Regions from separate parts of the Kitasatospora sp. NPDC029367 genome, predicted to be linked through region 1. Evidence: riboswitches for the same ligand, from Rfam matches in the RefSeq annotation. Region 1 holds a riboswitch; each other region holds the start of a gene.

Region 1 (7,174 bases):
AGCTCGCCGTGCACTCCGGCGATCGGGGTGCCGGTGCCGGTCATCGCCCGGAAGCGGGCGATGTCGTCGGCCGGGCGGATCGCGTCGGCGAGCCAGGTGAAGGTGGAGACGGCGTTCTCCCGGGGGTACGTCAGGATGCCCTGCGCCATGTGCTTGGCGTCGTCCCCGGCCCGGCGCTGCCGGTTGACGAACTGGGCGACGGCGGCGGCGGTGTCCGGCCCGACACCGGTGTCGTCGTCCATGTGCAGCACCCAGACGTCGTCCTGCGCCTCCCCCTCCTCGATCCGCAGCTCGTGCGAGTAGTGGTTGGCGCGGGCCTTGAACTTGGTGCCGTTGGCCGTCTCGTACGCCTTCGGCACGGTCACCACCCGGATCAACGGGTGGCGTTCGGCCAGCTCGTCGATCTTCTCCGCGGCGGCGCAGCCCTCCTCGGTGAGGATGTCCACCCTCATCCAGGGGAAGTACGGCGGCAGGTGCTCGACGTACGAGAGCACCGAGCGCTCCAGCGCCGGGTAGGTGTCGTGCCGGCCGATGGTCGGCACCAGCACGATCAGGAAGTCGTCCTCGGCCGGCGCGGGCGGGGTCATCCGGTCCACCTGCCGCAGCCGTCGGCGGACCATCAGTACCCCCTGGAAACCGATCAGCACGCCGAACACCGGCATGCCCCACAGGATGGTGATCGCCCAGCCGAGCGGGGTCGGGTTGGGCACGTACGCCCAGATCGAGAAGGCGAAGATGATCACGAAGGCGGTGTAGAACGGCAGCACCCGGGGCTTCCAGGACATCTGTCGCTCGGCGAGCCGGGCGGCCTCGCGGGACGTGGTGAGCACCGTCCGCGCAGGGGCTGTGGACGTCATGGCGGAAGTCGTTCCTCGTCTGGTGTCGGTCGGTCGATCGATCGGTCCGGTCGGTCCGGCTCCGGTGGGGAGCGCGGCCGAGCGGTGGGCGGTCAGGCCTGCGGCGGACGCTGGGCCGGCGGCGCGTCGGCGGGCGGCGGCACGACCGGGCCGGGGGCCTGCGGGCCGGGGGCCTGCGGGCCGGGTACGGGCGGGGCGGCGGGCCACTGCTGCTGGACCGCGGTCGGCTGGTACGTCGCCGCCTGGGGCGGCTGCTGGGCGTACGGGCCCGGCGCGGGCGGCACCGCCTGGGGCGGCGCAGGCGGCCAGGCGGCGGGCTGGGCCTGCGGCTGCGGCTGCGGCTGCTGGTACCACACCGGCTGGGCCGGCGGCTGCTCCGGCCACCCGGGCTGCGGTTGCCCGGGCTGTAGCTGGCCCGGCTGCGGCACTCCGTACGGCCCCGGCAGCGGCCCGCCCGGAGCCGCGCTCTGCGCGGGCGGCCAGGCCGTCCCGGCCGAAGAGCCCTCCGCCTGCTCCCGCCACTTGGAGCGGGCGAGCAGCACGATCAGCGTCGCCGTGACGACCACACCGAGCGCGAAGGTGGCGAGCTTCAGTCCGCCCTCGGTCGTCCCCGTGAACCACTGCCGCTGCGGTTCGTCCAGCAGCGCGCCGGTCAGGCTGCGCACCCGGTTGTAGCCCTCGACCAGTGCCACGCCCGCCGCCACGCCGAGCGCCCAGTCGCGCCCGCGCAGCAGCAGGATGCCCGCGGCCAGGTACAGCAGGCCGTAGTTGAGGCTCCCGGTCTCGGCGTCCACCGAGGTCCCGCCGTAGTAGAAGATGCCCTTGAGGTAGGTCGCGAAGCCGACCTGCCCGAAGCAGTTGTAGGCCGCCCAGCCGAGCAGCACCACGCCCCAGCCGACCGCCAGGCCACCGGCCCCGCGTATCGGACGTGTCTGTGTCATCCCCGCACCCCGCCCCTCCGGTCCTCTTCCGACCGTCCGCCGAACCCTCGGGTTTCGCCGCCACAGGATGCCACACGGCACAACGGACCCGGAATTCCGCCGGTTCAACGGCTCCGGACCGGTCAGCGGACGTGCAGCCCGCCCCAGTCGAGGCTCCCGCCGGACGGCCCGGAGCCGCCGGTGATCGCCAGCGGGCTGTGGTAGGTGGCGTTGACGTCCGCCCCGGAGTTCCGCGGCTGGTCCGGGGCCAGGTTGTCGGAGGTGAGGGACTGCCCCCAGACCGTCCAGATCGTCCAGGGGGTGCGGCTGAGGGTGTCCGGCTGGCGGGAGTTGACCGGCACGGCGAAGGACTCGGCGAGCATCCTCGGCTTGTGGTAGGCGGCGAGCCCGTCGTAGTAGCGCTTGGTCCACACCTCGCCGGTGCCGATCGGGTGCGCCGGGCTGCCGCTGTAGTCGTCCACCCCCACCACGTCGACGTACTGGGAGCCCGGGTAGTAGTCCCACGGGTCCACGCCCGGGGCGCCGTCCCAGGACACCGGCGTCCAGACGAACAGCAGGTTGTGCAGGCCCCTGGTCTCCACCAGGTACTTGTAGGTGATCCGCCACAGCGCCTGGTAGTCGGCCGGCTTCTGGCCCGCCCACCAGAACCGGCTGGCACAGTCCTGGACGTTCATCTCGTGGTAGGGGCGCAGCAGCACCGGCACGTCGTGGGCGGCCAGGTACTCCAGGTGGTCGGCCAGGTAGGACAGGTCGGTGATCAGTGCGCGGTACTCGGGGGTGTCGCCCCCGGCGTCCACGACCCGGCCGAACCAGCCCGGGTCCTTGGCCGCCGGGGAGTTCGAACAGAGCACCCGGTCGAAGGACTTGACGCCGGACCCGGGATAGGGCTCGTGGAAGGACATGCCGACGATTCCGGCCGGGGCCCCGCCGTTGTCCGGCAGTGCGGTGGTGCTGCCGTCGCAGTTCTGCTGGACACCGGAGCCGTCGTAGGTGCCGTCGTCGGCGCGCGGGTGGCCGGACCAGACGGCGGTCATCAGGTCGACGGCGTCGTCGGTGTACTGCCAGCCGGCGCGGCAGGTGGGCCAGCGGCCGGCCGAGTAGGAGCGCGGGTTGCCGACGCCCCAGGCGTTCTGGCCGTAGCCGGGGCCGAGGTCGGTCTCCATGAAGCCGGGCAGCCGGCCGGTGATGTCGGCGGCCTTCTTGTAGTAGTAACCGACCTGCTTGGTGCCCCGGTAGTCGCCGTACTCGGGGTTGTTGCGCTCGTTGTGCGCCTCGACGTGCTGGCCGATCACCGTGCCGCCGCTGTGCCCGGTGCGGGCCTGGGCCTCCAGGTCCGCGAGGAACTGCTGGACGGCGCGGGCGTTCGGCGAGGCCTGCGGATCCCGGGCCAGCAGGTCCCGGCCCACGTCCGGCGGCAGGGTGCGGCCGGGGGCGCCGACCGACACCGGCACCCGAATGGGCAGTCCGACCTCGGTCCGGTCGTCGCGGTCCAGCAGCACGAGACTGCCGGCGGCGACCACGACACCGGCCGCGGCCAGGACGGCCGGCTTACCGCGCAGGGCTCTGGGCAGGGCCACGACCGCTCCTCCGGTTTCTCGCCGGCGCCGACCCCCACGGACGCAACCGGAACACGCGTACGAATGACTCCGACGAGAGCCTGCCACACTCCCCCGGTCCCGGCGAACAGGTCCGCCGGGACCGGGGTGTCACAGCGGGTCAGCCGGTCGCGGCGGCCGTCGGCGTGCCCTGCGAACCCGGCGTGGCCGAGCCTGCCGCCTTGGCCCGCTGGAGCAACTGGGCCTTCACGTGCTCGGCGAACCCGGAAGCCGCCGCCGTCGCGGTGGCGTCAGGGGCGTTGCCGCCCTTCGCCGAGCCCTCGACGGTGAAGTAGGCGTACCGGCCCAGGCTGCTGTGCGTGCCGGTGCAGCCGGGGTTGGCACAGAACGCCGGGGCGCCCGGCGCGGGCAGGCCCTTGAGCTGCCCGGTGTAGTTCTTGATCGCCGTCTCGGCCTGGATCTTGTGGTCGAAGACCGCGACGCCGACGGTCACCGCGCTGTCGCCGGAGACGTACGTCGCCCGGAGCACCTTCTGGCAGCCCTGGTCCCCGAGGACCTTGCCGAGCCCGCCGGTGGTGGAGTTGCCGTCCCAGCAGGGCTGGTCCAGCGAGACCACGGTCCGGTTCCAGGACACGCCGTTGACCGTCACCTGCAGCGCGGAGAACAGGGCCCCCGCATCCTGCGGCGCCGGGTCGGTGGCGGCCTCCCAGATCGGCTTCGACGGGTCCTCCGGCTGCCCGCCCGGGGTCGCGCCGCCGTTCGACGGGCCGGGGGTCGGCTTGCCCGAGGCGGGTGCGGTCGCGACCGCACCGCCGCCGGGCTTGGCCGGGTCGTCCTTCTTGCCGAACAGCAGCACTCCACCCGCGACCAGACCGCCCACCAGGACGACGGCCACCGCGCTGCCGATGATCTTCACCCGGCGCTTGCGCCTGGCCTCGGCCTCGTTGCGGTCCGCCAGCGCCGCCCAGTCCGGCTCGACGCGCTGCGGCGGGACCGGCTGCTGAGGCGCGACCGGCTGCTGCGGAGGGCCCGGCTGCTGCGGAGGCTGCTGCCACTGCGGCTGCGGAGCCGGCGGCTGAACCGGCTGGGGCACCGGCGGGACGGGCTGGGAGAACGGCTGCGCGGCCGGCGCCACCGGTCCGTACGAGGCCGGCGGCGGGCCGAAACCACCGCCCGGCGGCGGCACCGGACCCGGCCCCACCGGCTGCTGATTCTGTGCGCCCCCCGACCCGGCGGGAGGCGTCCCCTGCGGCCCGTGCCCAGGTACACCAGTTCCGTCGCTCATGCGCCCAGATCGTAGGGCATGACCCTCACCGCCCCTCGGCCCGGTGACCGTTCCGTATCGAAACCCGGACGCCCGGCGCGCCGGCCCCGGGTGTCCGACACCCGGATCCGAGGCGTCCGGCGGGCGGCCGCGACACGTCCGGAGCGTGCTTCCGGGCCTCGGACGACCACGAACCGCCACCGGCCCGGGCACAACCCGTCATCGCGACAACACACCACGCCGCACTACATGTGGTGTCGCATCGAGGAGACACCACTACATGTATGCTCGCTTCTGCTGTCGATGCAGGGGAACCCGGTGGGAATCCGGGACTGCCCCGCAGCGGTGTGCGGGCGGCTCCAGCAGCCGTACCGCGAGTCCGAGTACCTGCCGAACAGCGTGCGCCACGGCCCTCCCGCAGAGGCCGCGCCGGCACCCAGCACCACCCCTCCGGGCCTCGCGGGCGGGCCGGGGAGACACCTCGCGCGGCGCCTTTGCGTCCGCGCCGTGCTCCCCTGCCCAGATCGGCCCGGGTGACCCCGATCACCGCCGCACGATCGCCGCCAGGAGAGAGCGCCTTGACCACCGCTGCCTCAGTCACCCTGCCCGCCCAGGGCTCCGGTACCGCCTTCACCGACCCGACGGTCTCCGACCCCGGCGGTGCTCTCCTGCGGCTGCTCACCGACCGCAGCGCCGACCTCACCGAGGTCGACCCCGGCCATGTCGCCGCCGCCGCGCTGCGCGGCCGCCACGCCGGCTCGGACTTCGCCGAGCTGCGCGGGCTGGCCGTGGACGCCGCCGCGTCGATGATCGCCGAGGACCCCCAGTACTCGAAGCTGGCCGCCCGCCTGCTCGCCCTGGAGATCGTCGACGAGGCGAACAGCCAGGGCTCGACCTCCTTCTCCGCCTCGATCGCCGTCGGCCACGCCGAGGGCCTGATCGGCGACACCACCGCGGCCTTCGTCGCCAAGCACGCCGACGCCCTGAACGCGCTCGTCGACACCAAGGGCGACGACCGCTTCGAGTACTTCGGCCTGCGCACCGTCCAGTCCCGCTACCTGCTGCGCCACCCGATCACCCGCAAGGTGATCGAGACCCCGCAGCACTTCCTGCTCCGCGTCGCCTGCGGCCTGGCGGTCGGCGACTCCGAGCAGTCGGTGCGCGAGGTGTCCGAGCTGTACGGCCTGATGAGCCGTCTGGAGTACCTCACCTCCTCGCCGACGCTCTTCAACTCCGGCACCCGGCACCCGCAGATGTCCAGCTGCTACCTGCTGGACTCGCCGCTGGACAACCTGGACTCGATCTACAACCGCTACGCGCAGATCGCCCGGCTCTCCAAGCACGCCGGCGGCATCGGCCTGTCCTACTCGCGCATCCGCTCGCGCGGCAGCCTGATCCGCGGCACCAACGGCAAGTCCAACGGCATCGTCCCGTTCCTGCGCACCCTCGACTCCTCGGTCGCCGCCGTCAACCAGGGCGGCCGCCGCAAGGGCGCGGCCTGCGTGTACCTGGAGACCTGGCACGCCGACATCGAGGAGTTCCTGGAGCTCCGCGACAACACCGGTGAGGAGGCGCGCCGCACCCACAACCTCAATCTGGCCCACTGGATCCCGGACGAGTTCATGCGCCGCGTGAACGCCAACGCCGACTGGTCGCTGTTCTCCCCCGCCGACGTCCCCGAGCTGGTCGACCTGTGGGGCGCCGAGTTCGACGAGGCGTACCGCAAGGCCGAGCTGGCCGGCAAGGCCGTCCGCACCATCCCGGCGCAGACCCTCTACGCCCGCATGATGCGCACCCTCGCGCAGACCGGCAACGGCTGGATGACCTTCAAGGACGCCTCCAACCGCGCCGCCAACCAGACCGCGCTGCCCGGCCGCACGGTGCACTCCTCCAACCTGTGCACCGAGATCCTGGAGGTCACGGACGACTCCGAGACCGCCGTCTGCAACCTCGGCTCGGTCAACCTCGGCGCGCACGTGGCCCCCGGCGCCACGGCCGACGACCTGCTCGGCGCCATGGACTGGGAGCGCCTCGACGCCACCGTCCGCACCGCCGTCACCTTCCTCGACCGCGTGGTGGACATCAACTTCTACCCGACCACCGAGGCCGGTACGTCCAACTCCCGCTGGCGCCCGGTCGGCCTCGGCGTGATGGGCCTCCAGGACGTCTTCTTCAAGCTGCGGATCGACTTCGACTCCGCCGAGGCCGCCCGCCTGTCCACGCTGATCGCCGAGCGCATCATGCTCACCGCGTACGAGCGCTCCGCCGACCTGGCCGAGCAGCTCGGCCGCCACGAGGCCTACGGCGAGACCCGCGCCGCCCGCGGCGAGCTGCACATCGACCACTTCCCGAGCGCCGCCCCGGAGTGGACCGACCGCTGGACGGCGCTGCGCGCCCGCATCGCCGAGACCGGCCTGCGCAACTCGCTGCTGCTCGCGATCGCCCCGACCGCGACCATCGCCTCCATCGCCGGCGTCTACGAGTGCATCGAGCCGCAGGTGTCCAACCTGTTCAAGCGCGAGACCCTCTCGGGCGAGTTCCTCCAGGTCAACCCGT
Region 2 (7,174 bases), on a different contig from region 1:
CCCGTGGCGCCCTGGCCGCCGGGGTCGGCCGGCTGCCCACCGGGACTGGAGTTGTGTGCCCGGACGCTGTCCGGCGAGAAGGCCGGGCGCCCCTCGGTGCCCTCGATGTTCGTACCGCCGAAGATCCACAGGTCCACGCTGCCGGGCTTCGGCTGGTACAGCATCGCGCCGAGCTGGCTGAACGACCACGTGTTCTGGCCCGGATCGGCGTGCCAGTACGACCAGTAGGCGGTGGTCGGGGGTGTCTGGACGCACTTCTCCTGGTCCGGCGTCGGGTACTGCTTGCCGCCCTGGAAACCGCTGTAGCCGATCCGGCAGATGAACGCCGGACCGTCGTGCCCGGTGCCGGTGGTCTTCCAGCCGCCCTGGTTGAGCAGGGCGTAGCCAGTGGTCGGGGTGGTGCCGCAGGAGCGCAGCAGCGGGCCGCCCCACTTCCCGAAGTCCACCGCGAGTACGGCCCCGGAGGTCGTGGTGCACTGATCCATCGGCAACGGCGTCGCAGCAGCCGGGGCCGCGCCCACGGCGACGCCGCCGAAGGCGAGCGCGAAGGTCAGCGCCGCCGCCCCGAGCAGCCGGGGGAGCCGCTCACGGAGTCCCCGGCTCACCGGTGACGCCCCGGAGCGGCCGCGTTGCGGCGGCGGGCGAGGATGACGGCCGCGGCGCCCAAGGCGGTCAGCAGACCGGCGCCCGCGGTCAGGGCCAAGGCCGGGGTGCCGGTGCTGGCCAGGCTGCCGGAACCGGTCCGCGCCGCCACGCCCTCGGCGGGGGCACCGCCGCCTCCGGCCGGCGCATCGACGCCGTCGGCGGGCCAGTTGGTCGGCGAGTTGGTCAGCGAGTTGGTCAGCGAGTTGGTCGGGCCGCCGCTGGTGGCGGGAGCGGCGGTGGGCGAAGCGGACTCGGTGGAGGTGGGCGAGCCCGTCGGGCTCGGCGTGCCGGTGGGTGTGCCAGGCGGTGTGCCAGGCGGTGTGCCAGTGGGCGTGCCGGTCGGCGTGCCGGTGGGCGTGCCAGTGGGTGTGCCGGTGGGCGTCCTGGTCGGAGTCCCCGTCGGCGTGCCGGTCGGAGTCGGCGTCGGAGTGGGCGTCGGAGTCGGCGTGCCCCCGAGGTTCCTGGACAGCGTGCCGAAGGAGATCCCGGTGGCACCGCCCACCACCTGGGTGGACGCGCGGACGTTCGAGCCCCGCTGCCCGGCGGACGCGACGTTGAACCCGCCGTCGCCGTTCTGCTGGCCGGCGAGGAAGTCGAGCGCCTTCGCGATCTGCCCGCCGTAGCCGGCCTTGCGCAGCGTCATGCCCTGGACGGCGAGGGCGGCCGAGTTGGTGGAGTCGCCGGCTGCGCCGGGGAAGCCGCCGTCGGGCAACTGCTGGGCGGCGAGCCAGGTGAGCCCCTTGTCGACGGCCTGGGCCGCCTCGTCGCCGGGGACGAGGGCGAGGGCCATGACGGCCATCGCGGTGCTGTCCACGTTGGAGTCGCCGGTGGCGGGGATCAGGCTCGGCCAGGAGCCGTCCGGGTGCTGGAGGCCCCTGAGGTAGGCGATCGCGGGCGCGGCGTTGGTGGCGTCCCCGGCCCGGACCTGGGCGATGACGCCCAGCGACTGGGAGAACACCGAGGCCGCGTAGGTGTAGTTGCCGGGTGCCGCGCAGCCGGTGTTCTGGTCGGCCTTGGCGCAGAGGGCCTGGTCCAGGGCGGCGATCAGGTCGTGGCCGCCGAAGGCCCGCGGGTCGCGGCCGACGATCTCGGCGAGCAGCGCCGCCTTGCCGATCGAGCCGCCGTCCGCGTACTCGGTGCCGACGGCGGTCCAGTCGTTGACGGTCCGCTCGTTGGGGTCCTTGCCCTGCTGGTCCAGGAAGTCGACGATCCTGCGCAGCGCGGCGTCATCGGTACCGGTCGCCGCGAGGGCGTAGGCCCCGTCGATGGTGAGGCCGAAGTCGGCGAAGGTCGGGAAGGCCTCGTAGTAGTGACCGTCGATCAGCTGGGCCGGACCGGTGAGGTAGGCGCTGCCCCTGCCCAGGTCGGGGGTGCGCCCGGCGGCCGGGGCCGGTGCCGTGGTGGCGCCGTCGGGGCGGGTTCCGGCGGCGGCCTGCGGCCGGGTCGGCGACGGGATCGGGTCGGCGGCGGCGGTGCCGGGGTGTCCGAGCAGGACCGTTCCGCAGGCGGCGGCCGCGACGGTTCCGGCGACCACCAGGGAGGCGAGGTCCCGGCTTGTGTGACGTGTGCGACTGCTGCTGACCCTCACGACGACTCCCTCGTCGGTCGACGCAGGAGACCATGGCGCAGCCGACGGCCGCCTTGGGACACGGGCCGTCAAGAGCTGCGTCGTAGTCCGCGACGACGCAAGTGCTGTGTGTACAGGCCCCCGGTCCAGGCATTCCGGCTCACCCACCGAGGTGGGCCTACGGTTGCGGGTCAGCGCCGGAGTCGGACCGGCTTCCCCTGAACGCCGAGGGCTAAAAACCGGTTCATCAGACCACGCCGGTCAACAGGGAGTCAACGGATCGTCAGATAGCTCACACCACCTCGTCGGCCGGTCCTCGCGGTGGTGCACGGGCGGGCGGACGCCCGGAACTCCGGGCAGGGCGGCCGACCCTGAGCACCGGCGCCCGGCCCTTCCGCATGGAGGACGGGCGCCGGTTCGCTCACGTGTCAGGGCGCCGTGATGCCCGGCTGGGCACCGGCACCGAAGGACCAGCCCTCGACGTCGCCGGGGGCCGGGTCGTAGCTGCCCGCGCCCAGGTTGCTGTACGACCAGGGCCCGCCGTGCTGGGCGTGCCAGTACGACCAGTAGGCGCTGCCGGTCGGGTTGGTGCAGGTGGCGGGCAGCGCGTTGATCTTGCAGACGAAGCCCGGGAAGCGCGGGTGGAAGGCGTACGAGAACCCGGCGCCGGTGAGCGCGGCGAGCCCGTTGGCGGGGTCGCCGGGGGCGCAGCCGGTCTCGATGCCGCCGCCGACGGCGGTGAAGTCGACCACGACGGTGACGCCGGTGGTTCCCCTGCAGGCCGCCGCCCGGGCCTGCGGGGCCTGGACGGCGGAGACGCCGAGCAGGCCGGCGGTGAGGGCCGCCGCGGCGGCGATCGACCCGAGCATCCGGCGGACGGGGCGGGCCGGGGTGAGGGTTTCGGTCATCGGAACTCTCCTCGTGGGATCAGGGGTTCGGAGACTCAGCGGGCGGCCGGGGTCGGGCAGGCCAGGGCGGGGGCGTCGGGGCGGGCCCCGGCGGCGGAGAGGGTGGCCAGCGGGGCGCCCGCCAGGCCGAGGACGGCCTGCGCGGTGGCCCGGGCGCCGCTGCCCGCGTTGAAGCCCGTCGCGTCGTAGGCGACCGCGCCGCGCACCGCCGGGTCGGCGGAGCAGCCCTGCTGGAACTTCACCAGCCGGCTCCAGCCCTTGAGGCCCGCGCCGAGGCGCCCACCGGCGAGCAGTGCCTCGGTGGCCAGGCCCGTGGTGTTGGCGTTGGAGGTGGTCGCCCCGGCGGCCGCGAAGCCGCCGTCGGCGTTCTGGTGGGCGGCGAGCCAGGTGAGGCCGGCGTCCGCCTTGGCGGTACGGCCGGTGGCGGCGAGGGCCTGGGCGGCGAGCGCGGTGGCGTCGGGGTCACTGGTGCAGGTGGGCTGGCCGAAGGAGACCGGGTAACCGCCGTCCGCGCACTGGCTGTTCGCCAGGAAGTCGACGGCCGCGGCGGGGGCGCCGCCGGGGGAGCGGTGCAGGGCGATCAGGGCGAGGGACTGGCCGAAGGCGTTGCTGTAGTCGCCCCACTGCGAGCGGTCGGAGAACCGTCCTTCGGCGGTCTGCAGCGAGCGCAGCCGGGCCGGCAGGTCGACGCCGCCGAAGGACGCCGGGTCCGCTCCGCGTACCTCGGCGGCGAGCAGCAGCTTCGCGGTGGCGCCCGCGTAGGCCTCGGTGGTCCCGTCGCCGAGGTAGCCGGAGACGATCTCGGGCTTCGCCAGCCAGGCGGTGGCCTTCGCGGCGGCCTCGTCGGAGCTGTGCGAGGCGGCGAAGGCCAGCACGGCGTCGACGGTCAGGCCCTGGTCGGGGTAGGCGGTGCCGTTGAAGACGGACTCGAAGTGGTCGCCGTCCACGAGCTGGCGGGCCAGCCAGCCGCCCGCGGCGGCGTCGGGACGAACGGTCCGGGAGGACGTGGTGTCGGCGTGGGCGGCGGTGGCCGCCGGGAGCGCGGTGGCGAGCGCCAGGGCGGGTATCGCGAGCAGACCGAGGGTGCGGCGGAGCGCGGGCATGGGTGCCTTTCCGGGCCTGGACGCAGGGGCCCGGGGGACGTCGGCACCACGCCGGGCAGCCCTCGGAGCTCCGGCCCGCAGACCACGACGGGAGGAGGGACGACACATCCCCGCCGACGGGTACTCGGGCTCGCCACCGACATTGCCGTCGGCGGCCTACCGTTGCGGGTCAGCGCCGGATTCGGACCGGACTTCCCCCGTCGACGGAGTCACAACGTGACGGCTCATCATGGCGAAACGGAAAAGACCGGGTCAAGAGATCGTGCGTCACATCACGGCGGCACCAGCGACGGGCGGAGCGCCGCCCCGGGCGGGGGCGGCGCACCGCGAGTGCCGTCAGCGGTGATGGAACTCCGGCGGGCGCTTCTCCGCGAAGGCCGCCATGCCCTCCTTCTGATCAGCCGTCGCGAAGACGGCGTGGAAGAGACGGCGTTCGAAGCGGACGCCCTCGGCGAGGGTGGTCTCGTACGACCGGTTGACGGCCTCCTTGAGCATGATCGCCGCCGGGGTGGACATCGCCGCGACGGTCTCGGCGGTGGTCAGGGCCTCGGCCGGCAGTCGGTCGGCGGGGACGATGCGGGAGACCAGTCCGGCCCGCTCGGCCTCCTCGGCGCCCATCGTCCGGCCGGTCAGGCACAGCTCCATGGCCTTCGCCTTGCCGATCGCACGGGTGAGCCGCTGCGAGCCGCCGATGCCCGGGATGACGCCGAGCTTGATCTCCGGCTGCCCGAACTTCGCGGTGTCCGCCGCCAGCAGGATGTCGCACATCATCGCCAACTCGCAGCCCCCGCCCAGCGCGTAGCCGGCGACGGCGGCCACCACCGGCTTGCGCAGGGCGGCGAAGCGGTCCCAGGCGGCGAACCAGTCGCCGAGGTAGGCGTCGACGAACTCGAGGGGCTGCATCTCCTTGATGTCGGCGCCGGCCGCGAAGGCCTTCTCCGAGCCGGTGACCAGCAGGCAGCCGATGTCCGGGTCCCGGTCGAAGTCCGTTGCGGCCGCGACGACTTCGTTCATCAGGAGCGTGTTGAGCGCGTTGAGCGCCTTCGGCCGGTCGAGCGTGATCAGCCCCACCCGTCCCCTGCGCTCGACCAGGATCGTCTCGTAGGTCTCGGTCACTTGCCGCCCTCCCGCAGAGTGGTGATGATCGCCGAGAAGTCCAGGCCCGCACCCTCGGCCGCCGCGAAGTCCGCGTACAGCTGCGCCGCCCTGCGTCCGAGTTCGGTCGGCAGGCCCGCTGCCTCGGCGGCCCCGGCGGCCAGCCCGAGGTCCTTGGCCATCAGCGCGGCGGCGAACCCGGCCGGGTACCCGCGGTTCGCCGGACTGGCCGGCACCGGCCCGGGGACCGGACAGTTGCTGGTGAGTGCCCAGCACTGGCCGGAGGCCGTCGAGGCGACGTCGAACAGCGCCTGGTGGCTGAGCCCCAGGCTCTCCCCGAGCACGAACGCCTCGCTGACCGCGATCATCGAGATGCCGAGGATCATGTTGTTGCAGATCTTCGCCGCTTGCCCCGCACCGGGGGCGCCGCAGTGCACCACCTTGCGGCCCATCGCCTCCAGCACCGGGCGGGCGCTCTCGAAGTGCTCCTTCTCCGCGCCGACCATGAAGGTGAGGCTCGCGGCCGTCGCACCGACCACTCCGCCGGAGACCGGCGCGTCCACCGCGCGGTGCCCGGCGTTCACCGCGAGCTCGTGCGCCGCCCTGGCGTCCGCGACGTCGATCGTGGAGCAGTCGACGAAGAGTGTTCCCGGGCCGGCGGCGGGCAGCAGCTCCGCGTAGGCGGCCAGGACGTGGCGGCCGGCCGGCAGCATGCTGATGACGACGTCGGCCCCGCGGACGGCCTCGGCCGCGGACCGCGCCGGGCGGACGCCCGCCTCCTCCGCCTGCCGCAGCGCCTCCGGCACCAGGTCGTAGCCGGTCACCCGGTGCCCGGCCCTGACCAGGTTGGCGGCCATCGGGCCGCCCATGTTGCCCAGTCCGATGAATCCGATGTCGTGGGTCACCAGCGCTCCAGGGGGGTGGTGGCGGCGAGGCCGAGTTCGCGCTCGCCGAGCGGGGCGAAGTAGCGGGCCACGGCGGCGGGTTCGACGGCGCTCAGGGTGTCCGGGCTCCACCGCGGCGAACGGTCCTTGTCGATCACCTGGGCCCGGATGCCCTCCGCGAGGTCCCGGGTGGCGAGCGCCGCGCAGGAGGTGCGGTACTCCTGGTCGAGCACGGCCTCCAGGGGGCCCAGCGCCCGGGCCCGGCGCAGCGCCGCCAGCGTCGCCTTCACGGCGGTGGGCGAGTTGGCGGTGATCCGGTCCACGGCCTTCTTCGCCTCGGGTTCACCGCTGTCCCGCAGCCGGTCGAGGATCTCCTCGACGGTGCCGGCCGCGTAGCAGCTGTCGATCCATCCGCGCTGCCCGTCCAGCCGGCCGGGCGGTGCGGGTTCGACGTGCCGTTCGAGGGCGTCGTGCACGGGCAGCTCGGCCAGGTCGTCGAGCAGGGCCGGGAGGCGCTCGGCCGGCACGAAGTGGTCGGCGAGCCCGCAGAGCAGCGCGTCCGCGGCGCCGACCGAACCCGCGGTCAGGGCGAGGTGGGTACCCAGCTCGCCCGGGGCGAGGGCGAGCAGGTAGGTGCCGCCCACGTCGGGCACGAAGCCTATCCCCGTCTCCGGCATGGCCACCCGGGTGGTCTCGGTGACGATCCGGACGCTGCCGTGGGCGGAGACCCCGACCCCGCCGCCCATCACGATGCCGCTCATGACGGCGACGTAGGGCTTGGAGTACCGGGCGATCCGGGCGTTGAGGCGGTACTCGTCGCGCCAGAACTCCTCGACGGCGCCTTGGTCGCCGCCGGTGGCGGCGCGGTGGATGGCGACGATGTCGCCGCCGGCGCAGAAGGCCCGGTCGCCGGCGCCGGTGACGACGACGGTGTCGACCCGCTCGTCCTGCTCCCACGCGTCCAGGGCCGCC
Region 3 (7,174 bases), on a different contig from region 1:
GCGATGCCCTGCCTGGTCTGCGGCACGGAGGTGCGGACGGAGGCGCACGCGGCGCGCAACCTGTTCTGGTGCCCGACCTGCCAGGCGGCCTGAGGAGGATTCAGGCGTCACGGGCCGCCCGACGCCGTAGGCTGGGCCCGGGCTGGTCGGAGGGAGCGGACGGGTGGACGGCTACGAGGTGTCCAACAGCTTGTCGGGCGCGGTGGTGCACGGCAATGTGATCCAGGGCGGGAACGTCACGGTCCAGCTGCACGACAGCCTCCGGACGCCGCATCAGGTCCGGCCGTCCCGGGACTTCTTCGTCAACCGGGAGCGAGAGCTCGCCACCCTCGTGGCGGCGGTCGGCCGGGTCGAGGAGCGCAGGCCCCGGATCGTGGCGTTCACCGGGCTCGGCGGGGTCGGGAAGACGGAGCTGATCGCCCATTTCGTGTCGCGGCACGGCGGCCTCTTCCCCGGTGGGGACCTCTACGCCGATCTCGCGGCGTACCGCCATCTCGGCGGGGTCGACCTCAGCGAGGTGCTGGCCGGGTTCCTCCGGGAGTTCGGGGTGGCGGACGTCCCCGGCACCCTGCCGGAGCGGGCGGCGCGGTTCCGGACGATCACGGCCGAGCGCCGGGTGCTCGTGTTCCTGGACAACGTCGAGCACGCGGCCGAGGTCAGGGGGCTGCTGCCGGCCGGCGGCCTGGTGGTCGTCGCGGGCCGCCGACGGCTGCCGGGGCTGAGACTGGACGGCGCCGAGGTGCTCCAGCTCGATCCGCTCAGTCCGGCGGCCGGCGTGGAACTGGTGCGCTGCTGGCTCGGCCCGGGCCGGGGCACCGACCAGGAGGTCGCCGAGCTGGTCGGATTCTGCGACGGCCTGCCGCTGGCCCTGAACGCGATGGGCTACCAACTGCTGGACGGCGAGCTGGAGATCGATCAGGCCCTGGCCGAACTCTCGGATCCGGCGCACCGGTTGGTGTCGCTGGACAACGAGGAGGGCGGGATCGACAGGATGCTCGACCCGGTTGTCCGGCGGCTGTCCCCGCACGCCAAGGCGCTCTACCACCTGGTGGGCGTCAACCCGGGGCCTTTCGTTTCGGCGGAGTTGGCCGAGGCGGCCGGGATCGACCGGGCGTCGGAAGGCCTGCGTGAGCTGCGTTCCGCGCACCTGCTGGACGATGTCGTCGACGACGGCCCGGGGCGGCGCTTCCGCGCTCACGACCTGGTCCGGCTGCACGCGCGTGGGTGCGCCCGCGAACTGCCCGAGCGCCTCGACCTGCTGGCCCGGACCGTCGGGTACTTCCGTGGCCGGGCCGCGTTGGCGGACACCCTGGTGCTCGGGGACCGTCTCCGGCTCCAGGAGCGCAGCGGTGCGGGGCTGCCCGGGTTCACCGACAAGAAGAGCGCACTCGGGTGGCTGCGGGCCGAGCGGGCCGATCTGCGGGAGGTCGTTCGGGCGGCGGCGGAGCAGGGTTGGCACGGCGAGGTGTGGCGGCTGTGCGAGTCGCTCTGGGCCCTGTACCACAGCGACAAGAACTACGGCGACTGGATCGAGACCCACCGGCTCGGCGTGGAGTCGGCGCAGTGGGACAACCGCCCGGACGCGGTGATCCGTATGCGCAACCAACTCGCGCGGGCTCATTACGAGTTGAAGGAGTACCCGCTGGCCGTCGAGCAGGTGGCGATGGCGTCGGAGATCCTGCCGCTCGTCGACGAGCCGCGGCTGAGCGGCGTGCTGTACGAGACCGACGGTCTGCTCTGCCTGGCCGACGGGCGTCCGGAGCGTGCGGTGGAGCGGTTCGCCCTGGCCAGGGAGGCCAACGAGGGCGATCCGCACGGCGAGGTCGTGCAGGACTACAACATCGCCCAGGCCCTGATCGCGGCCGGGCGGGCGGGTGAGGCGATCGGTGTGCTGGACGAGGCGGCGGTGACCGCCGAGCGCACCGAGGACGAGCCGATGCTGATGCGGCTGCCGCTGGTGCGGGCCCGTGCGTACCGAGACCTGGGGGACCTGGAGGCGGCCGTCCGGTGCGCGGAGGAGTGCGTGCGACGTGCGGCGCAGCTCGGCCAGCTCGCCAAGGAGCGGGAGGCGCACCGACTGCTGCTCTCGCTCGCGGAGGAGCTCGGGGATGCCACGCTCGCGGCACGCAGCCGGGCTTGGCTGGGAGAGTCGGAGGCCTAGGCGCGTCTAGGCCGGTCGTGCCGTGAAGGCCACCCGGGTCAGGTGGGTGCCGGTGCGGATGGTGAGGCCGTGGTCGGGCAGCAGGGCCGGCTCGCCGCCGTCGGCGAGCCACAGGACGAGCGCGGAGCCCAGCAGAAGCGGGTCCAGGAGCGGCTCGGTGGTGCCCCAGGCTTCCTCGGCCTGTGCCTCCAGGAGCAGGCCGTCGGGCAAGCGGACCAGGTGGCGGGCCTCACCGAGGGCGGCCACCAGCACGGCGGCGCTCGGCCAGTCGGCCGAGGCCTCGGCGAGCCAGTGTTCGGCGGGCCGTTCGGCCCGGATCGTGGTGCGGGCCAGGACCTCCGCCGTGAACTTCAGTTCTCGGACGGGTTCCTCGGTACTCGCGACGTGGAAGCCTCGGGGGCGGTGGCGCTCGGGGACGACGATCGGGAACCGGCGGAGGCTGACCTCGCTGCCCCGGCATTCGCCCTCGACGTCGTAGGCCGTCGGCGACTCGGCGGGTAGCGGGACGGGTGCCGGGTAGGGCGGCAGGTCCGGGGCCTTGGCCGGCCGGTCGACGGCCGGCAGGAAGTCGTGCAGCAGGGTGGCCAGGAGCTCGCCGGAACGACCGCGTCGGCCGAGCGAGCGGTCGGTGATCGACTGCAGTGAGGCCGGATCGTGCTTCGCCATGGCCTGTTCGATCTGGGCCAGCAGGTCGCTGTGCGGATCGAGCGCGGGCGCGGCCTGGCCGAAGGCGTAGGTGGGGGACCGCGGGTCCAGTTCGGCGGCGCCGGTGGTGACGAGCAGGGTCGGGTGCCGCAGGGCCGCACCGTAGAAGGAGACCGAGCCGTGGTCGCCGATCAGGCAGTCGGCGGCGACGACGGTGGCCTGCCAGCCCTGGTGCGGCGGGATGAGCCGCAGGCCGGAGCGGGTGGCGGCGGCGAGGATCGCCTCCGGGTCGTGCTTGGCCCAGATGTTGGGGTGCAGGATCACCGCCACGGTGTACTCGTCGGCCGGGAGCTGGGCGATGAGAGACGACGGGAGGTCGAGGGCGTGGGCGAATAACGAGTGTTCGCTCCAGGTGGAGTTGACCACGACCAGGCGCCGTCCGTCGACGGCGCCGAGCGCGGCGCGGTAGCGGTCCCGGGAGTCCGCGCTGTGCTGCATCCGGTCGTGACAGAGGTCGCCGACCTCCCGGGCGCGGGGGAGGGCCTCGGGACACCAGTCCGCCAGCCGGCCGAACTGTTCGGAGTGGGTGAGGCCGACGACGCTGGGGAACACCCGCCGCCGGTAGGTGAGTTCCCGCCGGGACAGGCCGGCGGCGCTGACCGGGTCGCCGGTGGACTCGGTGACCAGCCGGTTGTACCCGGCGCCGTGCGGGAGGACGACGAGCGGCGCGTGCAGCCGGTGCATGGAGGCGTGGACGGCGCAGGCGACAGCAAGGTCGAACTCGTAGCGGACGGCCTCCTTCCAGGGCATCACGGTGATGTTGCCGGGCAGGGTGCGGAGGTAGTCGTCGAGTCCGGTGGCGAACTCCGAGCCGGGGTTGACGGTGATGTAGAACCTGATGCCGTCCTGACCACGCAGCAGCATGAGCACGTCGAGAACCCGGGTGGCCGAGGTGAGCGTGCGGGCGACGGCGAGGACGCGCGCCGTGACCGGTCGGGAATCCCAGCGTGAGTCGTCGGGCCAAGGCCGAGGCCGGAGGCGAATCAGCACACGAAGATCGTACTCATCCCCCCGCGCCCCCGGCGTGGTTTGCCGAGTGTCGGTCAGCCCGCCGCCGCGGCGGGCTCCTCGTGGTCGGCGGCGGCGCACTCGTCGAGCAGGGGGCGCATGGCGTCGTCCACGAGCCGGTAGCGCACCACGCGTCCGTCCTTGTCTCCGGTGACCACTCCCGCGGTGCGGAGCAGCCGCAGGGCCTGGGAGACGGCCGGGTCGCGCATGCCGGTGGCGACCGCCAGGTCGCTGACGGCGAGCGGGCCGGCCCGGTGGAGGGCGAGCAGCAGGGCGAGCCGTCCGGGGTCGGCGAGCAGGGAGAACCGCTCGGCCCAGGACCGGACGTGCTCGGTGTCACCGATGGCGGCGATGGCTTCGCAGACCCGGTGTCCGTCGATGGTGCGGTGGCCCGCGCGGTCGGCCGGTACGAGATGCATGCGGACATTCTGGCAGCTCACGACCTGTGATCCTGGACACCTGCACAGGTGCGCAACCTTGCGAGGGTGCGGTCCTGCCCCTACGGTGTTCCCCGCCGTGGTGCTCGGGAATACCGGTGACGGACCTTCGACAGGTCCTGCTCCGGAGCGGCCCTCGCCACTGTGATCGGGGGAGAGAAGTCCGGACCCACATGCCACTGGGCGCTTCGTGCGCCTGGGAAGGCGGGTCCGGGAGCCCCGTAAGCCAGGAGACCGGCCACGGCATCTCACGAAGTCATTCCACGAGGTGCTGGAGCGTGATCCGAAGATGACCCTGCCCGAAACCGCCGCGCCCGCCGAGGCGGACCCCGCCCCCTCCGTACTGCCCACCTTCCGGTGGAAGCGCGAGGACACCGTCCGTACCGCCGGGCTGATGGGGGTGATCCTGGCCATGCACGTGGTGGCCTTCGGGACCCTCATCTTCCTGGTCGCGCCGCACAACTACGCCGTCGGCACCCAGGTCTTCGGGGTGGGCCTGGGCATCACCGCCTACACCCTCGGCATGCGGCACGCCTTCGACGCCGACCACATCGCGGTGATCGACAACACCACCCGCAAGCTGATGGCGGACGGCAAGCGGCCGGTCTCGGTCGGGTTCTGGTTCGCCCTCGGGCACTCCTCGATGGTGGTCATCATGGCCGCCCTGGTGGCGGGCGGCGCCCAGCTGGCGAACACCCTGATGGACGACGACTCGGCCACCCACAAGTGGCTCGGGGTGGTCGGCACCACGGCCTCCGGCGCCTTCCTCTACCTGATCGGCGCGCTCAACCTGGCGGCGCTGCTCGGCATCCTCAAGGTGTTCCGCTCGATGCGGGCCGGGCAGTTCGACGAGTCGGAGCTGGAGGCGCACCTCGACTCGCGCGGCTTCATGGCCCGGATCCTGAACCGGGCGACCCGCTCGATCACCCGGCCCGGGCAGATGTTCCCGGTCGGCATGGTGCTGGGCCTGGGCTTCGACACCGCGACCGAGGTCACCCTGATGGTGATGGCCGGTTCGGGCGCGGCGGCCGGGCTGCCCTGGTACGCGATCGTCTGCCTGCCGCTGCTGTTCGCGGCCGGGATGAGCCTGTTCGACACCCTGGACGGGACGTTCATGAACTTCGCGTACCAGTGGGCCTTCTCCAACCCGGTGCGCAAGGTGTACTACAACCTGACCATCACCGGGCTGTCGATCGCGGTGGCCTTCATCATCGGCACCATCGAGCTGGTCGGCGTGCTGCACGAGAAGCTCGACCTGACCGACCCGGTGACCGGGTTCATCGCGGACATCTCGCTGGACAACGTCGGCTACGCGATCGCCGGGCTGTTCGTGGTGGTGTGGGCGATCGCCATCGGGTACTGGAAGCTGGCGGGTGTCGAGAAGCGCTGGACGCCCGCGCAGCAGCAGCAGTAGCGGTCGGGGTCACGCCGCCGCGAGCAGCAGCGTGCCCGCCACGGCGAGCCCGGCGCCGACCACCTGGACCGGGCGCAGCCGCTCCTTCAACACCCCGCGCGCCAGCAGCGCGGTGACCACCGGGTAGAGCGAGGCCAGCACGGCGGCCACCGCCGCCGAGCCGCCGTGCGAGGCCGACGCGTAGGCGGCGTTGCCGGCCACGTCGAGCAGCCCCACGGCGGTGAGCAGCGGCAGCCGGGAGCGCAGCCCGGGCAGCAGTCCGCCGTCGGCGGCGCCACGCAGCGAGTACACGCCACGCAGCGAGTACAGCAGCGCGGCGCCGCCGACCGCGATGTTGACCAGCCGCTGGACGCACAGCACCAGCAGCAGCCCGCCGCCGGCCGAGGCCTGGGCGAGCAGGGACATGTTGGCGCCGAACCCGAAGGCGGCGGCCAGGGTGAGCAGCAGGGCGGTACGGGCGGCGGCCGGTCCGCCGCGTTCGGGCCCGCCGGCCAGCACCACGCCGGCCACCGCCACCGCGATCCCGGCCAGCTGCGCCGGGCCGGGGCGCTCGCCGAGCGCGAGCCCGAGGCCGACCGGGACGGCGACGCCCACGGTGGCCAGCGGGGAGACCACGCCCATCGGGCCGAGGGCGAGCGCCCGGTAGAAGGCGAGCATCGCGAACGGGCCGATCACCCCGGCGGCGACGGCGTACCAGAGGGCCGGGGAGGCGTCGGCCCAGCCGCCGGTGGCCAGCACCGCGAGCAGCAGCACGGCGGCGGCCGTGGCCTGGGAGACGACCACGACGGCGAGTGCGGGCAGTCGGCGGGTGAGGATGCCGCCGCCGAAGTCGCCGAGGCCGGTGAGCAGGCTGGCGGCGAGGGCGAGCAGGGCGGTCACCGGAGCGCCCCGGGGCTCACGGCGTGCGGGGTCGAGGCCCGGGGGGCCGAGGCGCAGGGGATCGAGGCGTGGGGGATCGAGGACAGCACAATGCACTCCGAAGTACAGTCGGATGGACTTGTTGCCGGAACGGCAGCGTAGTGCACAAAACTGAACTCGGCCGAACACTATTCTGTACTTCTCGTACGGTGAGACACCGGAGGACTGCCCGCGTGCCGGACCCCGACCTGGTCTCCAGGGCCCTCGCCCGGAACCTCAAGCGACTGCGCACCGAGCGCGGCCACACCCTGGACGCCCTCGCCGCCCGGTCCGGGGTGAGCCGGGGCATGATCGTCCAGATCGAGCAGGGCCGCACCAATCCGAGCGTGGCCACCGTGGTCCGGCTCGGCGACGCGCTCGGCGTCTCGATCGCCACCCTGCTCGACTACGAGGAGGGCCCGGACGTCCGGATCGTGCCCGGCGACCAGGCCGTCCCGCTCTGGAACGGGCCGGCCGGCGGGACCGGCACCCTGCTGCACGGGATCGAGGCGCCCGGGCCGCTGGAGCTGTGGGAGTGGCGGATGGCGCCCG
Region 4 (7,174 bases), on a different contig from region 1:
CGCCCCGTGCGCCTGCGGGATCTTGATCTCCAGCACCAGCAGGGTGATCGCGATCGCGAACACCCCGTCGCTGAACGCCTCGATCCGGCCCGTGTCCCTGGTCTCCACCGGCAGAGCATCTCAGCCGGGCGGCCGCACCCCGCCGCACAACGCGCCAGGAGACCGATCCGCCCCGGTGCATGGAAGGGCGATTACGGGGCAAACGCAGACGAACAGGCGGTGGCACCACGCCACCGACGGACGACGGACGACGGACGACGGACCACAGGAGGACCGCATGGGCAGCCTGTCGAACAAGGCGCAGGAACTGGCCGGGAAGGTCAAGGAGAAGGCCGGGGACGCGACCGGCGACCAGAAGCTCAAGGGCGAGGGTCAGGCCGATCAGGTCGAGTCGAAGGTCAAGCAGGCCGCGGACGACGTCAAGGACGCCGCGCGCGGCGCCGCCGACCGGGTCGAGGGCGCCCTCAGGCGCGACCGCTGACGGCGGCACCCGATGCCGGGCACGAGCCCGACGGCGGACACGAAGAGACGAAGGGGAAGGGGAACGACATGGCACTGCTCCTGTTCATCCTGCTCATCGCGGTGGTGTTCGGCTTCGTGGGTGTCCTGGTGAAGGGGCTGCTGTGGCTGCTCCTGATCGGGATCGTCCTCTTCGTGGGCGGCCTGGTGTTCGGCGGCCTGCGACTCGGCAGCCGCCGGGCCGGGAGGTAGCACGGACCAACCGGGGCGAGGCCGGAGCCGGGACCGGGGCCGGGGTCGACCGGTCGGCCCCGGCCCCCCGCCGCCGCCCCCGCCGGAAGTCCTGCCCCTGAATCACCGACCCCAGGCGCGACACCGCCCCCGCGCGGGGGCGGGCCCGGCAGTCGTGCGCCGGGCCCGCCCCCGAACTCTCGTGCTCAGCCCGTGAGTTCGGCCCGCAGGCGGCGGGCGGCGCCGACCAGGCTCTCCAGCGAGGCGCGGGTCTCGGGCCAGCCGCGGGTCTTGAGGCCGCAGTCGGGGTTGACCCAGAGCCGCTCGGCGGGGATCGCCGCGAGACCGGCCCGGAGCAGCTCGACGGCCTCCTCGGTGCTCGGCACGCGCGGGGAGTGGATGTCCCAGACGCCCGGGCCGACCTCGCGCGGGTACCCGGCGGCGGCCAGCTCTCCGGCGACCTCCATGTGCGAGCGGGCGGCCTCCAGGGAGATGACGTCGGCGTCGAGGTCGTCGATCGCGGTCATGATCGCGCCGAACTCGGCGTAGCACATATGGGTGTGCACCTGGGTGTCGGCGCGCACGCCCGAGGTGGCCAGCCGGAAGGCCTCGGTGGCCCAGCCCAGATAGGCCGGGCGGCCGGCGGCGCGCAGCGGCAGGGTCTCGCGCAGGGCCGGTTCGTCGACCTGGACGACGGCGGCACCGGCGGCCTCCAGGTCGGTGACCTCGTCGCGCAGGGCGAGGGCGACCTGCCGGGCGGTCTCGGCGAGCGGCTGGTCGTCGCGGACGAAGGACCAGGCGAGCATGGTGACCGGGCCGGTCAGCATGCCCTTGACCGGACGGTCGGTCAGGTCCTGGGCGTAGCGGAACCAGTCGACGGTCATCGGGTGCGGGCGGGAGATGTCCCCGGCCAGCACCGGCGGCCGGACGTAGCGGGTGCCGTAGGACTGCACCCAGCCGTGCCGGGTGGCCAGGTAGCCGGTGAGCTGCTCGGCGAAGTACTGGACCATGTCGTTGCGCTCGGGCTCGCCGTGCACCAGGACGTCCAGCCCGGCCTTCTCCTGGTAGGCGATGACCTCGCGGACCTCCGCCGCCATCCGCTCCCGGTACGCGGCGGCGTCGATCCGCCCGGCGGTCAGGTCGGCGCGGGCGACGCGCAGTTCGGTGGTCTGCGGGAAGGAGCCGATGGTGGTGGTCGGCAGCAGCGGCAGTGCGAGCCGGGCGCGCTGGGCCTCGGCCCGTACGGGGTAGGGCTGGGCACGCCGGGTGTCGCCCGGGGTGACGGCCGCGGTGCGGGCGCGGACGGCCGGGTCCCGGGTGATCGGCGAGGTGGCGCGGGAGGCCAGGTCGGCGCGGTTGGCGGCGAGTTCGGCGGTGATCGCGCCGGTGCCCTCGCGCAGGGCGCGGGCCAGCAGGGCGGCCTCGGTGGCCTTCTGCTTGGCGAAGGCCAGCCAGCGGGCGATCTGCGGGTCGATGTCGCGTTCGAGGGTGGCGTCGATCGGCACGTGCAGCAGCGAGCAGGACGGCGCGACGTCGACCCGGTCGGCGAGCCCGAGCAGGGTGGCCAGGGTGGCCAGCGAAGCGCCCAGGTCGTTGATCCAGATGTTGCGCCCGTCGATCACCCCGGCGACCAGGCGCTTGCCGGGCAGCCCGCCGACGGCGGCGAGGTCCTCCAGGTTGGCGGCGGCCGGCCCGGTGAAGTCCAGCGCCAGGCCCTCCACCGGGGCCTTGGCCAGCACCGCCAGGGCGTCGCCGAGGCGGTCGAAGTAGCTGGCCACCAGCAGCTTCGGCCGCTCGGTCCGCGCGCCCAGCTCACGGTAGGCCCGGGCGGCGGCGTTCAGCTCGGCCGGGGTCCGGTCCTGGACGAGCGCGGGCTCGTCCAGCTGCACCCACTGCGCGCCCGCGGCCCGGAGTGCCGCGAGCAGCTCCGCGTAGACGGGCAGCAGCCGGTCCAGCAGGGTGATCGGCTGGAAGTCGGGGGCCACCCCGGGCGCCGGCTTGGCGAGCAGCAGGTAAGTGACCGGTCCGACCAGCACCGGACGGGCGTCATGGCCGAGCGCGAGGGCCTCCTCGAACTCGGCGACGGCCTTGGCCGGGTCCGCGGCGAAGGCGGTGTCCGGCCCCAACTCCGGGACGAGGTAGTGGTAGTTGGTGTCGAACCACTTGGTCATCTCCAGCGGAGCGACGTCCTGGTTGCCGCGCGCCATGGCGAAGTAGCCGTCCAGCGGGTCGGCGTCGACCGCCTCCCGGTGCCGCGGCGGGATCGCACCGACCGCCACGGTGGTGTCCAGCACGTGGTCGTAGAGCGAGAAGTCGCCGGTCGGGACCTCCTCGATGCCGGAGTCGGCGAGCTGCTGCCAGTTCCCCCGGCGCAGGTCGGCGGCGGTGGCCAGCAGTGCCTCGGCGGTGACGGCGCCCTTCCAGTAGCCCTCGATCGCCTTCTTCAACTCCCGGCCCCGGCCCTGCCGGGGGTAGCCGTGGGCGGTGGCGAGGGTCGCCGCGGCTGCGGACTTCGTGGTCAAGGGACTCTCCTTCGCGAGTCTGATTCCTCAAGTGCCCGGCGACGGGGGCGAGGACGCGAAGGGACGACGGACCGGGCGACCGCCCGCACACATGTGCGGCTCCGCCTGGTGTGGTCGCCGACCCGCCCTCGAGGTCACCGGATGGCCGCGCGCGAACGGTCGCGCCCGGGCAGTGGCAGGTCTTCGGACTCGCGGGCCCGCCCGTCCTCGTCGAGGACCGGCACCTACTGGCCGTCGCTTCCCAGACCCGACCCGGGCCCAGTGCGTATGACGGCGGTCGTTCCCGCTCACCGCTGCGGGGCAGTCCCGGACTGGCCTGTTGAAAGGCGTCACCGGGTTCCCTCTTACGACGCCCCGCCTGGCGGACGGGGCGAACCAGCTGCACCTGCCACCCTACGTCCGGCCCGCCGGTTTCCGGCCGGAGAACCGCGCAATCGTCCGCATGGTGAGACCGCGCCGGCCGCCGAGCGGGGCGCGCGGATCTTCCCGCACTCCGGGTGCGACGTTCACGAATCGATGACGATGGGTAGTCGAAGGAGTGCCGAGAGCAGCCGAGTTGGGGGGTGGTCCAGGGAGCGACGATGCGGGAACACGAGGAGAGCGGTGCGCGGGCCGGGACGGACGGGCCGGACGGTTCGCGGGTGCCGTCGCAGGGCGGACCGGGCGCGGCCGAGGAGGCCGATCCCGGCTCCGGAAGACCGCCCCGGGCGGTGGGTGGCGCGGTCCGCTGGCCGGAGCAGATGCTGCCGCTGCTGCGTTCCCCGAACTCCGCCCACCCGGCGGCCGGGCACGGCGAGGAGGAGGACGAGGGTGCGGCCGAGCCGGGGCCCGCCGCGGTCGCCGCCGTGCTCGGACTCGCGCTGCTGGTGGGCGAGTTGATGCTGACCTGTGGCGAGGGCGCCGAGGACGTCGAGGCGGCGATGCTCGCCGTGGCGCGCACCTACCGGGTCCGTCCCTGCGACCCCCAGGTCGCCTTCACCCGGGTCGCGATCTCCTACCGGCCCGGCCACGGCGACCCGCCGGTGACGGCCGAACGCTTCGTCCGCCGCCCCACCGGGGACTACTCCGGGCTGGCCGCGCTGTTCCGGCTGGTCACCGAGATCACCGCGGGCGGGCTCGCCGTGGACGACGCCCACCGGCGGCTGCGCGCCGTGCGCCGGCACTGCCGCCACTACCCGGCCTGGGTCCTGGTCCTCTCCTCCGGCCTGCTGGCCGGCGCCGCCACCCTGCTGGTCGGCGGCCGGGCCGACGCCCGGGCCTGGCTGGTGTTCGTGAGCGCCGTGGTCACCACGGTGGTGGGCGGCGTGCTGGCCGACCGGGTCGAACGGCACGACCTGCCGGAGTTCTACCGGATCGCGGCGGCCGCGACCCCGGCCGCGGTGGTCGGCATCCTGATGTCCTTCAACCAGCTGCAGCTGCGCGGCTCGGTGGTGATCACCGGCGGGCTGTACGCGCTGCTGCCCGGCTGGCCGATGGTCGCGGCCGTGCAGGACGGCCTCGCGGGCTTCTACCTCACCGCCGCCGCACGGCTGTTGGAGGTGCTGTACCTGCTGGCGGGCGTGGTCGTCGGGGTGATGACCGTGCTCTACATCGGGGTCAACAACGGCGCGGACCTGGCCGCCGAGAGCGGCCCGGCCGCCACCTCCAACCCGCCGCTGCAACTCGCGGCCGCCGTCCTGCTCGCGCTGACCTTCGCGGTGCTGCTCAACACCGAGCCGACCACCCTGCCGGCCGTCCTGGTCAACAGCGCGGCGGGCTGGACCACGTACTCCGTGCTGGCCGACGCGGGCACGGAGCCGATCGTGGCCACCGGCCTGGCCGCCGTCCTGGTCGGCCTGTCCGGCCAGCTGATGGCCCGCTACCGGGGCGGCTCGGTGCTGCCGTACGTCACCGCGGCCCTCGGGTCGCTGCTGCCCGGGTCGCTGCTGTACTTCGGGCTGCTCGCCTTCGTCCGCGGCGAACCGGAGGCCGGCCTCGGCCGCCTCGGGCACGCCACCGCCACCGCGTTGTCCCTGGCCATCGGCGTCAACCTGGGCCGGGAGGCGGCCCGGCTGTTCCTCCCGGCGCGGCCGTCCGCCCCGGCCGTCCGGCACCGGGGCCGCCACCGGCGCTGAGGTATCTCGCCCGGGCCGACACCAGCCGCTTCGCGGGCCGCTGCGCAGGCCGCTGCGCAGGCCGCATAGAGTGCGCTGATCATTCCGACTGAAAGGCCACGGCGTCACGGTGACCGAGTCCCACCCCCACCTCCTGTTCTCCTTCGGCACGCTGCTGGACCAGCAGGTCCAGACCGCGCTCTTCGGACGCACCGTCACGACCACCCCGGCCTCCCTCGCCGGGTACGCGACCAGGCCCCTCACCATCACCGACGAGGCCGTGATCGCCACCAGCGGCCAGGACGTGCACCTGACCCTGGAACGCAGGCTCGGCAGCACGGTCGAGGGCGCCGTCCTGCGGCTGAACGACGAGGAACTGGCCGCGGCCGACGCGTACGAGGTCTCCGACTACGCCCGGCGACAGGTCCTGCTCACCTCGGGCGAGACCGCCTGGGCCTACCTGGACGCGAACCCGCTGCGCTCGGCGGCACGCATCGTCATCGTCGGCGACAGCATCGCCTACGGGCGCTGCGACCCCCAGGGCGGCTGGACCGGGCACCTGGCGGCGGCCCACATCGCGGCGGACGAGACCCGGAACCGGGTCTTCAACCTCGCAATCCCCGGCAGCACCCTGGCGGACGTCAGCGCGCAGACCCCCGCACTCCTGCCTCCCCGTCACCCGGACACGCTGATCGTGGCGGCGGGGATCAACGACTCCGCCCTGCCGCTCGCCGCGCCGGGCGACGACCACGACGGGCTCACCCACCTCACCGGCCACCTCGACTCGCTGGCCGCGACGGCCCGGCGGCACAACGCCCGTCTGGTCGTCGTCGGACCGGTCTGGCTCGACGAGACGCGCACCGGCGACTACGAGGGCCTCCGCTTCACCACGGACCGGGCGCTCGCACTGCGCACGCTCCTCCGGACCTGGTGCGCGGACCACCACATCGACTTCCTCGACCTGTGGGAGCCACTCCGCGACCTGCCCCACCTGCTCGTCGACGGCCTGCACCCCGACGCGGAGGGGCACAAGGAGCTCCACCGGCACCTGGACACCCTCGGCTGATCGCGGAGGGACCGGACCTGTCCGGCTGGCCCGGCGCGACGCACCGGGCCAGGCGGGCACGCAGGCTCCCGCGCCCTGTGAAGGCGACCTGGCCGTACCGGGCGAGCGATTCGTTCAAGACCTCGCGGCGACCGCCACCGAGACTGGCCCGCATGACCGATCGCGCCTTCACCCCCGCCGCCGGCCGCCTCGCCCCGCTGCGCCTCTACGACCCCATCGTCTCCCTCACCCGCGAACGCCTCTGGCGCAGCCTGCTCGCCATGCACGCGGCTCCGCGTCCCGACGACGTGATCGTCGATGTCGGCTGCGGCACCGGCTCGCTGGCGCTGCTCCTCAAACGCGTCGAACCGCGCACCCGCATCATCGGCATCGATCCCGACCCGGGCACGCTCGAACTGGCCCGCCGCAAGGCCGCCGCCACCGGCACCACCAACGGCACCGGCCCCGCCACCGGCACCACCAACGGCCCCACCAACGGCCCCGAGTGGCTGACCGGCATGGGCGACGCCGTCGCCGATCTGGTCGGCACCGAGGCCGCCGACACCGTCGTCTCCAGCCTCGTCCTGCACCAGTGCCCCGTCCCCGTGAAGCAGGCCGTCCTCGCGTCCATGCACGCGGCGCTGCGCCCCGGCGGCAAGCTGGTGATCGCCGACTACGGGCGCCAGCGCACACCGGCCATGCGCCTGGCCTTCCGCATCGTGCAGTTCGCGGACGGCAAGGAGGACACCCAGCCCAATGCGGACGGCATCCTGCCGCGGCTGACCACCGAGGCCGGGTTCCGCGGCGTACGCGAGGCCGAGACG

The links. Region 1 has a riboswitch for cobalamin ahead of ACZ4W5_RS03385 (ribonucleoside-diphosphate reductase subunit alpha). Riboswitches for the same ligand answer to the same signal wherever they lie in the genome.
Region 2: it holds a riboswitch for cobalamin, as region 1 does, so the genes downstream of both, ACZ4W5_RS18275 (peptidase) here and ACZ4W5_RS03385 (ribonucleoside-diphosphate reductase subunit alpha) in region 1, are expected to answer to the same signal.
Region 3: it holds a riboswitch for cobalamin, as region 1 does, so the genes downstream of both, nicT (Nickel transporter NicT) here and ACZ4W5_RS03385 (ribonucleoside-diphosphate reductase subunit alpha) in region 1, are expected to answer to the same signal.
Region 4: it holds a riboswitch for cobalamin, as region 1 does, so the genes downstream of both, metE (5-methyltetrahydropteroyltriglutamate--homocysteine S-methyltransferase) here and ACZ4W5_RS03385 (ribonucleoside-diphosphate reductase subunit alpha) in region 1, are expected to answer to the same signal.

What each region holds. Positions count from the first base shown of each region.
Region 1 covers NZ_JBVHYH010000003.1:26,785-33,958, reverse strand. The annotation lists gene ACZ4W5_RS03405 (glycosyltransferase family 2 protein) at 1-857, opposite strand, end outside; gene ACZ4W5_RS03400 (hypothetical protein) at 950-1,798, opposite strand; gene ACZ4W5_RS03395 (glycoside hydrolase family 26 protein) at 1,921-3,375, opposite strand; gene ACZ4W5_RS03390 (hypothetical protein) at 3,515-4,447, opposite strand; cobalamin riboswitch at 4,887-5,027, shown strand; gene ACZ4W5_RS03385 (ribonucleoside-diphosphate reductase subunit alpha) at 5,221-7,174, shown strand, end outside.
Region 2 covers NZ_JBVHYH010000029.1:66,610-73,783, reverse strand. The annotation lists gene ACZ4W5_RS18290 (hypothetical protein) at 1-605, opposite strand, end outside; gene ACZ4W5_RS18285 (prenyltransferase/squalene oxidase repeat-containing protein) at 602-2,233, opposite strand; gene ACZ4W5_RS18280 (flagellar hook-length control protein FliK) at 2,641-3,120, opposite strand; gene ACZ4W5_RS18275 (peptidase) at 3,156-4,223, opposite strand; cobalamin riboswitch at 4,322-4,480, opposite strand; gene ACZ4W5_RS18270 (enoyl-CoA hydratase) at 4,560-5,339, opposite strand; gene mmsB (3-hydroxyisobutyrate dehydrogenase) at 5,336-6,187, opposite strand; gene ACZ4W5_RS18260 (enoyl-CoA hydratase/isomerase family protein) at 6,220-7,174, opposite strand, start outside.
Region 3 covers NZ_JBVHYH010000030.1:1,933-9,106, forward strand. The annotation lists gene ACZ4W5_RS18390 (Fpg/Nei family DNA glycosylase) at 1-93, shown strand, start outside; gene ACZ4W5_RS18395 (regulator) at 164-2,161, shown strand; gene ACZ4W5_RS18400 (hypothetical protein) at 2,168-3,730, opposite strand; gene ACZ4W5_RS18405 (ArsR/SmtB family transcription factor) at 3,910-4,293, opposite strand; cobalamin riboswitch at 4,375-4,568, shown strand; gene nicT (Nickel transporter NicT) at 4,601-5,725, shown strand; gene ACZ4W5_RS18415 (EamA family transporter) at 5,735-6,604, opposite strand; gene ACZ4W5_RS18420 (helix-turn-helix domain-containing protein) at 6,817-7,174, shown strand, end outside.
Region 4 covers NZ_JBVHYH010000075.1:34,970-42,143, forward strand. The annotation lists gene ACZ4W5_RS30840 (TMEM175 family protein) at 1-108, opposite strand, end outside; gene ACZ4W5_RS30845 (CsbD family protein) at 278-481, shown strand; gene ACZ4W5_RS30850 (hypothetical protein) at 550-711, shown strand; gene metE (5-methyltetrahydropteroyltriglutamate--homocysteine S-methyltransferase) at 897-3,212, opposite strand; cobalamin riboswitch at 3,386-3,590, opposite strand; gene ACZ4W5_RS30860 (threonine/serine exporter family protein) at 3,794-5,326, shown strand; gene ACZ4W5_RS30865 (GDSL-type esterase/lipase family protein) at 5,436-6,371, shown strand; gene ACZ4W5_RS30870 (class I SAM-dependent methyltransferase) at 6,524-7,174, shown strand, end outside.